Regions from separate parts of the Geodermatophilus sp. URMC 61 genome, predicted to be linked through region 3. Evidence: predicted binding sites of a transcription regulator. Region 3 holds the regulator's gene; each other region holds the start of a gene.
The links. Region 3 encodes LexA, which represses DNA repair genes until DNA is damaged. Its sites were predicted from a motif close to TCGAACANNTGTTCGA; they were not measured.
Positions count from the first base shown of each region.

Region 1 (4,011 bases), 2.3 Mb from region 3:
GCGCTGCTGGTCGCAGAGGCCCGTCGGGCCGGCTCCGCCCTGCGTCGCTGGCGCGACGGTGGCACCGCGGAACGCGAGCGGGAGGCTCCCGTCCGGCTCGGTGAGCTCACCAGCCTGCTGGACACCCTGCTGGACAACCGGTTCGACCGTGCTGCCGCTGCTGTCCTGCTGGTGGTCGGCGTCGTGGCCGGCGCGCTGGGCTGGTTCCTGGCGCTCTGACCGGAACGCACACCCGAGCCGGGCGTCCCGTGCGACAGCCCGTCCCTCGGGGCGGACCCGCGGGTCGCGCCGGCAGGCTGACCGGTGTCCCGGGCCTCGTCCTGACCGCACCCGGATCCGGTCGGCTCACCACGTCCGGCTCCCGACGGAGCGGCCGGCGAACGGTCAGTAGGGCGGTGGTTCGGTGACCGCGGTCAGGCCGCTGGGTGTCGTGACGGTGAGGGTGCCGTCGGCGGCCATGGCGTAACCCGGACCGGCGCCTGGTGCTTGCCGCGGTGGTCGGCGGTGCAGAAGCCGGCCAGGTTGGCCGCGGCGGTCTCGCCGTCGGGCCAGGCGCGGACGTGGTCGAGCTAGCCTGCGGCGGGCGACGCGGCGGCGGCAGCCGGGAAAGCGGCAGCGCCGATCCCGGGCCGGGCGAAACGGTCCAGCGCCGCCTCGGGCCGGTACCCGAGCTGGGGCCGGGCGGGCCCAGGCCGGGGCGGCCGGTCAGGTCGTGCCCGCAGGCCTCCGGCCGCCGCCGGCAGGCCTGCCGCCCGCAGCCGCCGGCCCGGCGCAGCCCCGGCAGGTCGGTCAGCGCCGGCAGCGCGCCGCTGGTCGCGTCGGTGACCGCGATCCGCGGCCGATCGGCCAGCCCACCCACGCCCGTGGCCGACAGCAGCGCGGCCAGCTCCTCACGCTGGCCGTCGGCGGCCGCGGCCAGCGCGTCACCGGCCGCGGTCACCCGCCCGGCCGCACCGGCCCGCCAGGCGGCCTCGTCGGCGGCGTCGGCGCGCTGCCCGGTGCGCACCATCCGCCCGGCCGCACCCAGGGCCAGGCGGGCGGCGTGCACCGCCGCACCGGCCTGGTCGACCGCGCGGTCGGCAGCCGCCCACCAGCCCGAACCAGGGGTGGCGGTGCGGGGTGAGCGGGGGGACCTCCGCATCGGGTTCGGGCAGGTCGCGCCCGAGGTTGTCGAGCCACTCGCAGGGGTCCTGCCAGGGCCCGGCGTCCCACTCGGCGGGGCCGGGTGGGACGCCGGGCTCCCCGCCCGGAGCACCGGAGGCGGCAGCGTCGCCGAAGCCGGCGCTCACCAGCTCGTCCAGCCAGCGGTCGAAGTCGGCGGCGCTGAGCTCCGCGGCGGCCCGCTCGATCGGGCCGCCCTCGACGTCGACCGGCTCGACAGCGCCACCGGCAGGGAGCGAAGTGGCTGACATCGCGGCCGCGTCGGCCGGCTCGAAGTGCTCATCCGCCAGGCACGTCCTCTGGCCCGCGGCCGCGGTGCCGTCGCAGGCGCTCGGGGTGGGGGTCGGGTCGAGGCCGGCGAGGGCGCGGGCCAGCTGGCGGACCATCTCCGCGGGCACCGGCCTGCCGTCGACCTCCCCCGCCTGGTCACCACCCAGGACGGTGTGCACCGAGGCCACGATGGTCAGCAGCGCCTGCACCGGCGGCAGGTCGGTCTCGCCGGGGCGCAGCACGAGGTCCAGCAGGCAGTCCACCAGCTTCTGCCCCCGCGTGCGCGCGTCGCCGGGGTCGGGGTCCAGGGCGTCGACGCAGGCACCCAGCGCGCGGTAGAACGCCTGCGCCTCCGGCGTGCTGCACACCACCGTGACCACCGACATCCCCAGCGTGCGGTCCTCCCGCAGCGAGATGCCCCGCCGCTTGAGCGCCCGGGCCAGGTCCCGCGCCGCGTCGCGGGCGTTCAGCCGGGTGACCACCCGGCGTACCCGCGCTCCCAGCGCGGCCGGGGTGGTCACCCGCTGGCGGGCGGCCAGCCAGGCCAGCAGGTCGGCCTCGACCTTCGCGCGGAGGGTGTCGTCGGTGATCGGGGCGACGTGCTCGAGCAGGCACCACAGGTGTCCCGGGTGCAGCAGCCCGGCCGCGAGCGCGTCCAGCACCCGAGGCAGCCGGGTGACCAGCGCCAGCGACCGCGCCAGCTCCGCCTCCGCCGCCTGCACCGTGACGTTCAGCGCGATGGCCAGCTCCTGGGCGGCCCACTCGCTCACCGGGCGCAGCACCTCGGCCCGCGCCGCCCACCGCTCGGCCGACATCGCCCCGCGCTCCCCCGGCGCCCGATCGGCACTGGCAGGGCGGGAGACCGCGAAGTCCGCCACCGCCCGGGCCCGCACCGCCGCCTGCCGGCTCATCTCCCGCGCCGCGGCCTGCACCGCACCCAACGGACCGCTCGCCCAGCCCACCGACGGCTCATCCACCGCCACGTTGCCGGACACGCCCGACGCGTCGACACCGACCGTCCCGGGCTGCACTCCGCCGTCCATGTGTTCGATCATATGTTCGAGTCAGATCCATGGGCAAGGGAGACTGCAGGTCAGCAACCGATCCGATCCGCTGCCCCCGCCGCAGCGCACGAAGGCCGGCCAGCCGAGGGGTGCTGACAGCGAGCGTCGCGGTCCGGGCGGCGATGAGAGCGACCTCGATCGAAGGGACGACCTACAGAGGAGCGCAGGTCAAGCGCCCTGATCAGATCTGCTGCCTGCGCTGCAGCACCATGAAGGCGAGCCAGCCGAACGGCGCCGGCAGCCAGAACGTCGCCGTCCGGAAGGCGAGGACGGCCGTGAGCGCGGCGGTCACCGGCACACCCGTCGCCGTCAGGGCGCCGACGAGGGCGGCCTCGACGGCGCCGAGCCCGCCAGGGGTGGGCGCCGCCGACCCGATCGTGGACGCCGCCAGGTAGACGACGACGAGCGTCGGCAGGGACAGCGAGGCCGAGAAGGCACGCAGGGAGGCGTCGAGCGCGAGCACGTAGCCGCCGTTGAGCAGGAGGGTGCCGAGGACCGCCGTCCCGAGGCGGCGCGGCTGGGTCAGCGCGGTGAGCAGCTGGGGCAGCGTCTGGCGCAGCAGCGGCTCCACGCGGCGGTGCAGCAGCCGCCGGGTGGGCGGCAGCAACCCCACGACGACGAGCACCGCCGTCGCCACGACCAGGACGAGGAGCACCTCACCGCTGGGCAGCAGCGTCGGGCGGGACGCCGAGACGCCGCTCACCCAGCTGCACACCAACAGCACGACCACCGTGACGACGACGGTGACGACCTGGCTCACGGCGACGCTGGCAGCCGCCGTCGCCAGCGGGACGCCGGCGCGCTGGAGGTAGCGGATGCCGACCCCGATGTGGCCCACGGTCGGCGGGGTCACCAGCGTGACGAAGGCCGTCGCGACCTGCACCAGCGTGGTGCGGCCCAGGGGCAGGTCGACCGGGACGAAGGCCTGCAGGGCCAGCGCCGCGCCGACGTAGGTCACCGCCGAGCCGAGCACCGCGACCGCGAGCCAGTGCCAGCGGGCCCCGCTCAGCGTGCTGGCGAGGCTGACCTCGGAGAGCTGGGAGGCCAGGACGTACGCGGCGACGGTCGCCGCCAGCACCGTGACGATCGTCCTCGGCCGCACGCGCTCGAGCCGCGGCGCCGCGACCGGAGTCGCCCCCGAGGGCCCGGCCAGGGCGGTGCGCAGCTCGCCGACGACCGACGTCCGGCGCACCGCCTCCCGCAGCGGCGGGGGCAGCACCAGCGGCTGGGCCAGCGCCGCCAGCCGCGCCTCGGCCGGCGCCCCGGGCCCGTACCCGTCGCGGAACGCGGTCACCGCCGCCCCGACCCCGGCGTGCGCGGCCGCGGTGACCAGCAGCGCCACGACGTCCAGCTCGCGCTGCAGCTCACTGGCCGCGGGCTGGGCGGACCGCCACCGGGTGAAGCCCACCCGGCCGTCCGGCAGCAGGACGACGGACTGCGGGCTGACCGCGCCGTGGGCCACCCCGGCCCGGTGCACCCGCCGGAGCGCGGCGAAGGCGGCCCGGAGCACCCCGGG
Region 1 covers NZ_JBRFHZ010000002.1:666,186-670,196, reverse strand. The annotation lists gene ACU610_RS03160 (hypothetical protein) at 1-219, shown strand, start outside; gene ACU610_RS03155 (DUF222 domain-containing protein) at 924-2,474, opposite strand; gene ACU610_RS03150 (lysylphosphatidylglycerol synthase domain-containing protein) at 2,677-4,011, opposite strand, start outside.
Region 1: a site for LexA is predicted at 2,479-2,494, ahead of ACU610_RS03155 (DUF222 domain-containing protein). Genes of this name have one in related genera too.

Region 2 (4,011 bases), 1.3 Mb from region 3:
CGTCGGCGATCTCGCCCATTCGCCGCGCCAGCTTCGACCAGTCCTCGTCCGAGAGCGTGCCGGCTCGCATGTGGTGCAGCGGCACCTTCGCCTCCGCCGACAGCAGACGCATGGTGATCTCGTGCTTGCTCATCTCCAGCGAGAAAATGACCGTTGCCAAATGGTGTTTGACAGTCGCCGATCGCGCGATGTCCAGCCCCAGCGTCGAGTTGTGGGTCGGGATGAAGCTCCGCCCGGCGAGGAACAGGTGGTCCTCGGCGGCGACCTCGATGCACCGCACCGGCACACTGCCGATCGGCCGCACGTCAGTGATGAAACGGACGCCGCGGGCGGTGGAGCTGCGGGCACCGCGCTCCTTGTGGACGCGCTTCTTCCGCTCCAGACGGAACACCTCGTCATCCGTGCTGAACGTCAGCGTGAAGCAGGTGGACGACGGCTCGCTGCGACCCCTGACCCGCTTGCGGGTCATCCGCACCCGGTGGCCGAGGCTGGCGATGAGCTCGCGTACGTCCTCGGCCAGCCGCGGGTTGGTCACCGCGAACCGCACGACACCGCTCGGCGTCACCGTTCCGTCCGTGTCCAGGAGCCCAGCCAGCAGGGCACGTCGCTGAGCCAGCGAGGCCCGCAGGTACGCGGTCGGGATGTGCTTGTCGCCGAAGACCCCCAGCGTGCGCAGGATGCCCGGCACGGTGCCGTGGTGGTCACGGCAGGCCAGGCACTGCGCGAAGCCCGCCGAGGGACCACCGCAGTCCGGGCAGGTCGCCTGACGGCCGACACCGCCGCTGGCCCGCAGCCGGCCACCGCACGTCTGGCCACAGGTCTGCACCTGCGACGTCTGCGGCACGAACAGCTCGCCGCACATCCGGCACGGACGAGGGGCGACGGCCGGCCGCGTCGGGAGCCGCAACGAGTACCGACGGTGGACGCCCGTCGGCTCGACGACGAGCCCCTCGGCCTCGATGTACACGGCGATCTCGGGGTCGTTGCTCGTGAAGTGCGCGGCTCGGGACGTTCCGTCGCCCAGCCACACACCGAGCGCGTACGGCGGCAGGGGGAGGTCGGCCTCCGGCAGCTCCAGCGGCGCTGCGTTGGTCACCGAGTGGTTGAGCCGGGTGTCCTTGGTGGCGCAGCGGACGGTGCGGGCGATCTCCTCCGTCGTCCGGACCTCGGCGAACGTGCGCTGGTTGCGATCGCGGCTGTAGCCGGAGGCCGCCGCCTGCGCCGACTTCCGGCTGGCGCGGGTCTCGGTCAGCCACTGGTGCTGAGCGTCGGCCACGATCACCGAGCCGTCGGAGAAGTGAACCTCGTAGCAGGGCCGGCCGGTCATCACCTCGGTGGCGGCCACGACCGTCGTCGGGCGGCCGTCGGAACCCATCACCTGATCCCCGACCGCGACCTCGCCCATCGTCGTCCAGCCGACCGGCGTGGCGATCGGGGTGTCGAGGGCCAGGGCCTTGCCCACACCGGGACGTGCAGCGATCACGACCATCTGGCCGGCCTGCAGACCGTTGGTCAATTCGTCGAGGTCGCGGATGCCGGTGGGCACGCCGCGGGCGGTGCCACCACGGGAGGCGATGGCGTCGAGCTCGTCCATCGTCGGCTGCAGGACGTCCTCGAGGCGCGCGTAGTCCTCGCTCATGCGCTTCTCGGTGACGTCGTAGATCTCCTGCTGGGCGCGGTCGACGATGTCGTCGACGTCGCCCTTGCCACCGGCGGCGCCGTAGCCCAGCTGGACGACGCGGGTGCCGGCCTCGACCAGCCGCCGCAGGACCGCCTGCTCGGCGACGATCGCGGCGTAGTAGCCGGCGTTGGCGGCCGTCGGCGTCGACTGGATCAGGGTGTGCAGGTAGACCGCGCCACCCATCTTCGACAGCTGGTCGGTGCGGTTGAGCTCGGCGGCGACGGTGATCGCGTCGGCCGGCTCCCCCCGCCCGTACAGGTCGAGGATGCAGTCGTAGATCACCTGGTGCGCCGGTCGGTAGAAGTCGTTGCCGTGCAGCACCTCGACGACGTCGGCGATCGCGTCCTTGCTCAGCAGCATGCCGCCGAGCACCGACTGCTCCGCCGCGACGTCCTGCGGCGGCTGCCGGTCGTACGCCGGCGCCGTCGGGGACGGACGCTCGAAGTCGTCGGCCACCGCCACGGGGTCCTCCATCCACTCACGGCGCACCCGCGCACAGGCCCCGGCGGGATCGCCGGGGCCTGGTGGGGGAAGCACCAGAACGCTGCACACGTGACTCGAACGTGCGTTCGGGTCATTGCTACCGCGGAGGTCCGACAGTTCCGCCCCGACGGCAGCCGTGGAGGACGTTAGGAAGTGCGGACGGACCAGTCCAACACCGGTGTGAACGCGCTTCTGCACAACTTGTGGACAAGTCGGTGGACACAGCCGTGTCGACATGTGGAGACAGCGGGGGACGCCGCGACGCCGTCCCTCGTATCCCGCCCTTGACCTGCGCGGAGACGACTCACCGGGTGTGGACGGGAAAAACCTGCGAGAAATCCGGGTGTCGTCGTCCGGCGTGTCGCAGGGGCCGCCGCAGCCGCCCCAGCGGTCACACGTCCACAGGTCGACACCCGGTGGAGGCGGGCCACCGGGGGCGCCGCCACGACCGACCGTCGTGCCCCCGCGCAGCGGTGGCCGAGGGCCCGACGTGCCGGCGTCCGGCCGCCCTCGACGGTCCGGTGCCTCGGCCGGTGGCGGTCAGCCGCGGGCGGCGCGCACGGCGGCCTCGCCCACGGCGGCCAGGGTGGCCTCGGGGGTCAGCGGGTGGAACGGCCCGCCCCGCACGTCGCGGTAGGCACGCTCCAGTGGCGACGTCCGGTAGAACGCCGGACCGCCGGCCACCTGCAGGGCCAGGTCGGTCACCGCCACCGCCTCGAGCACCGCGTGGCGCTTGGCGGTCATCAGCGTCTCCAGGACCGCGTGCTCGAGCGGCGGGTACTCACCGACCTCCCCGACCGCGCCGAGCAGCGCCCAGCGGGCCACTCGCAGCCGTGCCTGCATCTCCCCGATCTGCCGCACCGCGGCGGGGGCCGGCTCCGGGCGACGGGTGGCCAGCCGCACGGCCTCCTCGTGAGCGGCCTGCGCCACACCGAGGTAGACCCCGGCCACGACGGGGGCGAAGTGGATCGCCGCCAGCAGCAGGGGACCGGCGAGCTGGCCGTACGGGCGCCGGCCGAGCACCCGTTCGGCCGGCACGAAGACGTCGTCCAGGACGACGTCCTGGCTCGCCGTGCCGCGCATGCCCAACGTGTCCCAGGTGTCGACCAGCGAGACGCCCGGCGCGGTGAGCGGGATCCCGAAGTGCAGCACCTCGGCCCCCGGTCGAGGCTCCCCCAGCACGGCCGAGGTCGCCAGGACCGTCGCCGCCGGCGCCTGCGAGCAGAAGGACTTCCGGCCGCGCACCAGGTACCCGCCGTCGGCCTCGACCGCGGTCGTCGTCGGGCTGACCCAGTCCGAGCCGCCGCTGGTGGCCAGCACGATGCCCTCGTCGGCCACTCGGCGCAGCGTGGCCTCGGCGTCCGCCGCTCCGCGCCGGTGCCGCCAGCGGTGCACGAGGGTCAGGTACTGGTGCATGGCCGCCGAGAGGGCGGCCGAGCCGGACCACCGGGCCAACTCGTGCTCGGCGAGCACCACCTGGCGCCAGGTCGCGCCGGCCCCGCCGAACTCCACCGGGACCGCGATCGCCAGGTAGCCGGTCTCGGCCATGGCGCGGTAGGCCTCACTCACGAAGGTCGCGTCCCTGTCGTGCTCGGCGTCGTGCTCGGCGGCGCGACGGCCGACCTCGGCGGCCAGGGAGAGGACCTGCTCGTCCGTACGCGGGGATTCTGTTGTCGTCGTCATGCCGCCACGATCCGGACGCCGGCGCGCCCCATCCAGTTCTGGTTCTGCACCGCCCCTGTCACCATCGACGGCATGGCCCGGTACGGCCAGTACTGTCCGATCACCCGGTCGCTGGAGCTGCTCGGCGACCGGTGGACGTTGCTCATCGTGCGCGACCTGCTGGT
Region 2 covers NZ_JBRFHZ010000002.1:4,180,335-4,184,345, forward strand. The annotation lists gene ACU610_RS19545 (replicative DNA helicase) at 1-2,143, opposite strand, end outside; gene ACU610_RS19550 (acyl-CoA dehydrogenase family protein) at 2,705-3,847, opposite strand; gene ACU610_RS19555 (winged helix-turn-helix transcriptional regulator) at 3,920-4,011, shown strand, end outside.
Region 2: a site for LexA is predicted at 2,239-2,254, ahead of ACU610_RS19545 (replicative DNA helicase). Genes of this name have one in related genera too.

Region 3 (4,011 bases):
GTCACGTCGCCACCGTGACGGCGGCGGCAGGCGGGCGGAGCCGACACAGGGAGGACGCCCGCCACCCGCTGCTCACGGGCGGCGGCCTCGCTCAGCGACAGCAGCGGGACGGCCGAGGCGCCCGGCAGCAGCTCCTCACCGAGGTTCACGAAGGGGTTGATCCCGCCGTCCGGTACCAGCACCTGCGCCGGGCGGGTCTCCGACAGGCGCACCCCGGCCAGGTCGGTCCAGGTGTCACGGTCGACGCCGGCGACGGCCACACGCACCCACACCTGGCACGCACCCTGACCGTCGTGCCGCCAGCCCAGCAGCGACCCCGGCCACCAGGCGCCTTCGACGAACACCTCGCAGCGCTGCGACTGCTGCGTGAAGACGGCGGCCCGGTTGCCTGAGATCGCTGACACGGAGCTGACGGTAAGTCGCCTTTCAGCGACAGAGCGTCAGCGACTCGGCTCGACGGATTGACGAACATCGCCGCCGGCTCTTGTCGCTCCTCGACCGCCCCCTCGAGTGACCGGTGACCGTGCGCCGCTCAGGGGAGCTCGAGGACCTGGCCGGGGACCAGGGCGGAACCCTCCAGGTCGTTGAGCTCCTCGATGGCGTCGACCACCGTGCGCACGTCCTGGTCGGCCCCGGCGAGCTCCCCGGCGATCGACCACACCGTGTCGCCGGGCTCCACCACCACACTCCGCTCCCCGGCCAACTGCAGCCCACCGCCGTCCGCGCCCCGCACGAGCGGGGCGACGACCGAGCCGAGTGCGACGGCACCACCGAGGGCCAGGACGAGCGCCAGTCGGCGCCCCCGGCGGGTCAGGCGCAGCCGCGGGCCGGCAGCGCGCCCGGGGACGGCGCGACCGCCGCGCACCGCGCCGGCCGGCACTGGGCGGAACACGGCGGGACGGGCACCCGAGGAGGTCGACTCCCGGCGGGCCGGAGCCCGGCCCGCACCCCGGGCCGGAGGAGCCGGGTCCGCGGGCCGCGGCTCCGGACCCGCGGGGCGGTCGGGCACCGGCCGCAGGTGACCGGCGACCCGAGGACCGGTGCCGGCCAGACTCGTCACAACAGGCGTCCGCGAGGAGCGCCCGGGCACAGCCCCCGGCCGGCCCGCGAGACCGCCGTCCAGCGCCCCGAGCAACGGCCGCCAGGGGACCTGGACCGCCGCGTCGAACTCCAGCACGGCCTGCCGCACGCTCGCCATGACCTCTCCTCTCCGTCGACCGGACACCGATCGAACGCACGTTCGATCGAACGTCTGTGCGGTGTCTACCGCATCCCGGTGACGTGGTCGACCCGACACCGCACACGCGCGCTTCGAACACACGTTTGAAGTAACGACGCCGAAGCGCTACGGTCCGGAGCAGCACCCGTCCGCCGTCGCCGCGAGGTCGCCGGCGGGGCCGGGGCCGACAGCGCTCCGAGCTGGCGGAGCCGGCCCGGACCGGCTCCCCGGGCGGGCGCAGGACGACAGGGCCGTGGCGACACGGCCGGCGAGGAGGAGACGTGGCGGGCACGAGCGGGACGTCGGGCAGCGGTGTCCGGGGCGGAGGCGGCTCGTCGCGGCGCGCGTCCGGGAGCCGGACCGCAGCACCGCAGGTGGCCGAGACGGCCTCGGTGCGCCCCTTCCCCGACCGGGGGGAGAGCGGCGACGGGCTCACCCAGCGACAGCGGCGGGTCCTCGAGGTGATCCGCGACTCGATCGAGCGGCGCGGCTACCCGCCCTCGGTGCGGGAGATCGGCGAGGCCGTGGGGCTGTCGTCGGCCTCGTCGGTGGCCCACCAGCTCAGCGTGCTGCAGAAGAAGGGCTGGCTGCGCCGCGACCCCAACCGCCCGCGGGCCCTCGACGTCCGCCTGCCCGGCGACACCCCCGGCGCGCCCGCGCCCACGGTCGTGGCCCCCGCCGCTGCCGAGGACACGCCCGCCCCCACCTACGTCCCGCTCGTCGGCCGGATCGCCGCCGGTGGGCCCGTGCTGGCGGAGCAGGCGGTCGAGGACGTCTTCCCACTCCCCCGCGAACTGGTCGGCGAGGGCACGCTCTTCATGCTCAAGGTCACCGGTGACTCGATGGTCGAGGCGGCCATCTGCGACGGTGACTGGGTCGTCGTGCGCCAGCAGCCGACCGCGGAGAACGGCGAGATCGTCGCTGCCATGATCGACGGCGAGGCGACGGTGAAGACCTACAAGCGGCGCGACGGGCACGTGTGGCTGCTGCCGCACAACCCCGCGTACGAGCCCATCCCCGGCGACGACGCCACCGTGCTCGGCCGCGTCGTCACGGTGCTCCGCCGGGTCTGACCCCGTCCCGCCGGCGCCGCGACCACCGCGCCGGCGGCCGGGCGTACCACCGTGCCCGTCGGGCGCCGACCGGCGGGCACGCGGGCGCGGGCGGAGCGCCCGAGCACGGAGCGAGGTCTCAGTCGCGCCGGCGCACGAGCTTGCCCCCGAGCCAGACGAGCACGCCGGCCACGACGGCGGCAGCGACCGCCGCCGCCACCGGAGGTGGTCCGCCGTCGCCGGACAGCAGGCCGGCGACCGTGCCCTCCGCGGGCGCCGCCTCCGACGAGCGCGCCGCCGGGGCCGGCAGCGGCACCACCGTGACGTCGCTGGGGAGTCCCTCCCCCGCGACGACGAGCGCCGAGGAGTCCCCGGTGAAGCTGATCGCCTCGCCCTGGGCCGCCTCGGGCAGGGCGACCCGGCGCGGCTCCCCCGCCAGCGCACCGGCCACGTCCGAGCCGGTCAGCTGCCAGACGTAGGCGTCGGTGTAGGTGCGCAGCGCGATCCAGCGCTCGTCGGGCGAGACGGCGCCGCCGGTGACCATGAGCTGACCGGCGCGGCCGACCGGGCCGCCCGGCGTCCCGGTCAGCACGAACTCCACCCCACCGACCTCGGTGAGGCCGACGGTGCCTTCCTCGACGAGCGCCGACACCGGGCGGAACACCTCGCTGGCGCCCAGCACCTCCTTGGTCACCAGGTACGGCGTCCCGTCGGGGGCCAGCAGCAACGCCTCGACGTCCCGCGGGCCCTCGGGGTACGCCAGCCGGTAGACCGAGCTGCTGCCGTCGGCGTGCAGGGCCAGCAGGGCGACCGTCGGCCGGGTGCTGGTGTTGTCGCCGGTGTCGGCGAGCCAGACGGTCCCGTCGACGGCCAGCGCCATGTCCTCGGGGTCATAGGGGTCCACCGCCGCGGAGTGCACGGTGACCACCGCACAGGTCCCGTCGAGCACGTAGACGTCGAGCGAGTCGCCGCCGTCGTTGTGCACCAGCATCCGGTCGCCCACCTCGACCAACCCCGAGACCTCGGGCAGCCGGGGGTCGGTGAGCTGGCAGCGCGTCGCGGGTGTGGCCGGGTCGGCCGGCGCGGCGGACGCGGGCAGGGCGGGGCCGAGGGCGAGCGTCAGCGCGAGACCGGTCCCGGCCGCCAGACGTCGCCTCCTGGCCCCGCTACGCGGACGACCGGCCAGCTCGGGCACTGACCCAGCGTGACACCAGGACCGTGTCGAGCAGGTGAACCACGCCCAACAGCAGGATGCCGACCGCCGCCCCGACCACGGCATCGGTGACCCAGTGGAAGTCCAGGGACACCATGGCCACGCCGGTGGCCACCGGGCCGACGACGCTGAGCACCCGGGCGGTCTGCTGCACCCACCCGGCGAGCCGGTACTGCACCACCTGCCACCGGGCCACCCCCCACATGAGCACGGCGTTGGCGACGTGCCCGGAGGGGTAGGAGGCGCCGTCCCGGTGGAAGAACGACCCGGGGTAGGCCGGCGCCGTCCGGCCGGTCCCGAACTTGAACGAGTAGACGACGACGGTGAGCAGACCCAGCGCCAGCAGCACCCGCAGCAGCGGGACGACGGTGCGGAACCGCCACGCGAGGTAGCCGACCAGCCCGGCCAGGACGATGAGGATGAAGCCGCGCCCACCGAGCTGGGTCACCGCCCACACCGGCCAGTAGGCGGCCGAGCCCTGCAGGTCCCAGCCGCTGACCACCTCGGAGACCCGCAGGTCCATCCGC
Region 3 covers NZ_JBRFHZ010000002.1:2,918,462-2,922,472, forward strand. The annotation lists gene ACU610_RS13540 (hypothetical protein) at 1-404, opposite strand, end outside; gene ACU610_RS13545 (LysM peptidoglycan-binding domain-containing protein) at 533-1,198, opposite strand; gene lexA (transcriptional repressor LexA) at 1,594-2,292, shown strand; gene ACU610_RS13555 (hypothetical protein) at 2,411-3,466, opposite strand; gene ACU610_RS13560 (phosphatase PAP2 family protein) at 3,438-4,011, opposite strand, start outside.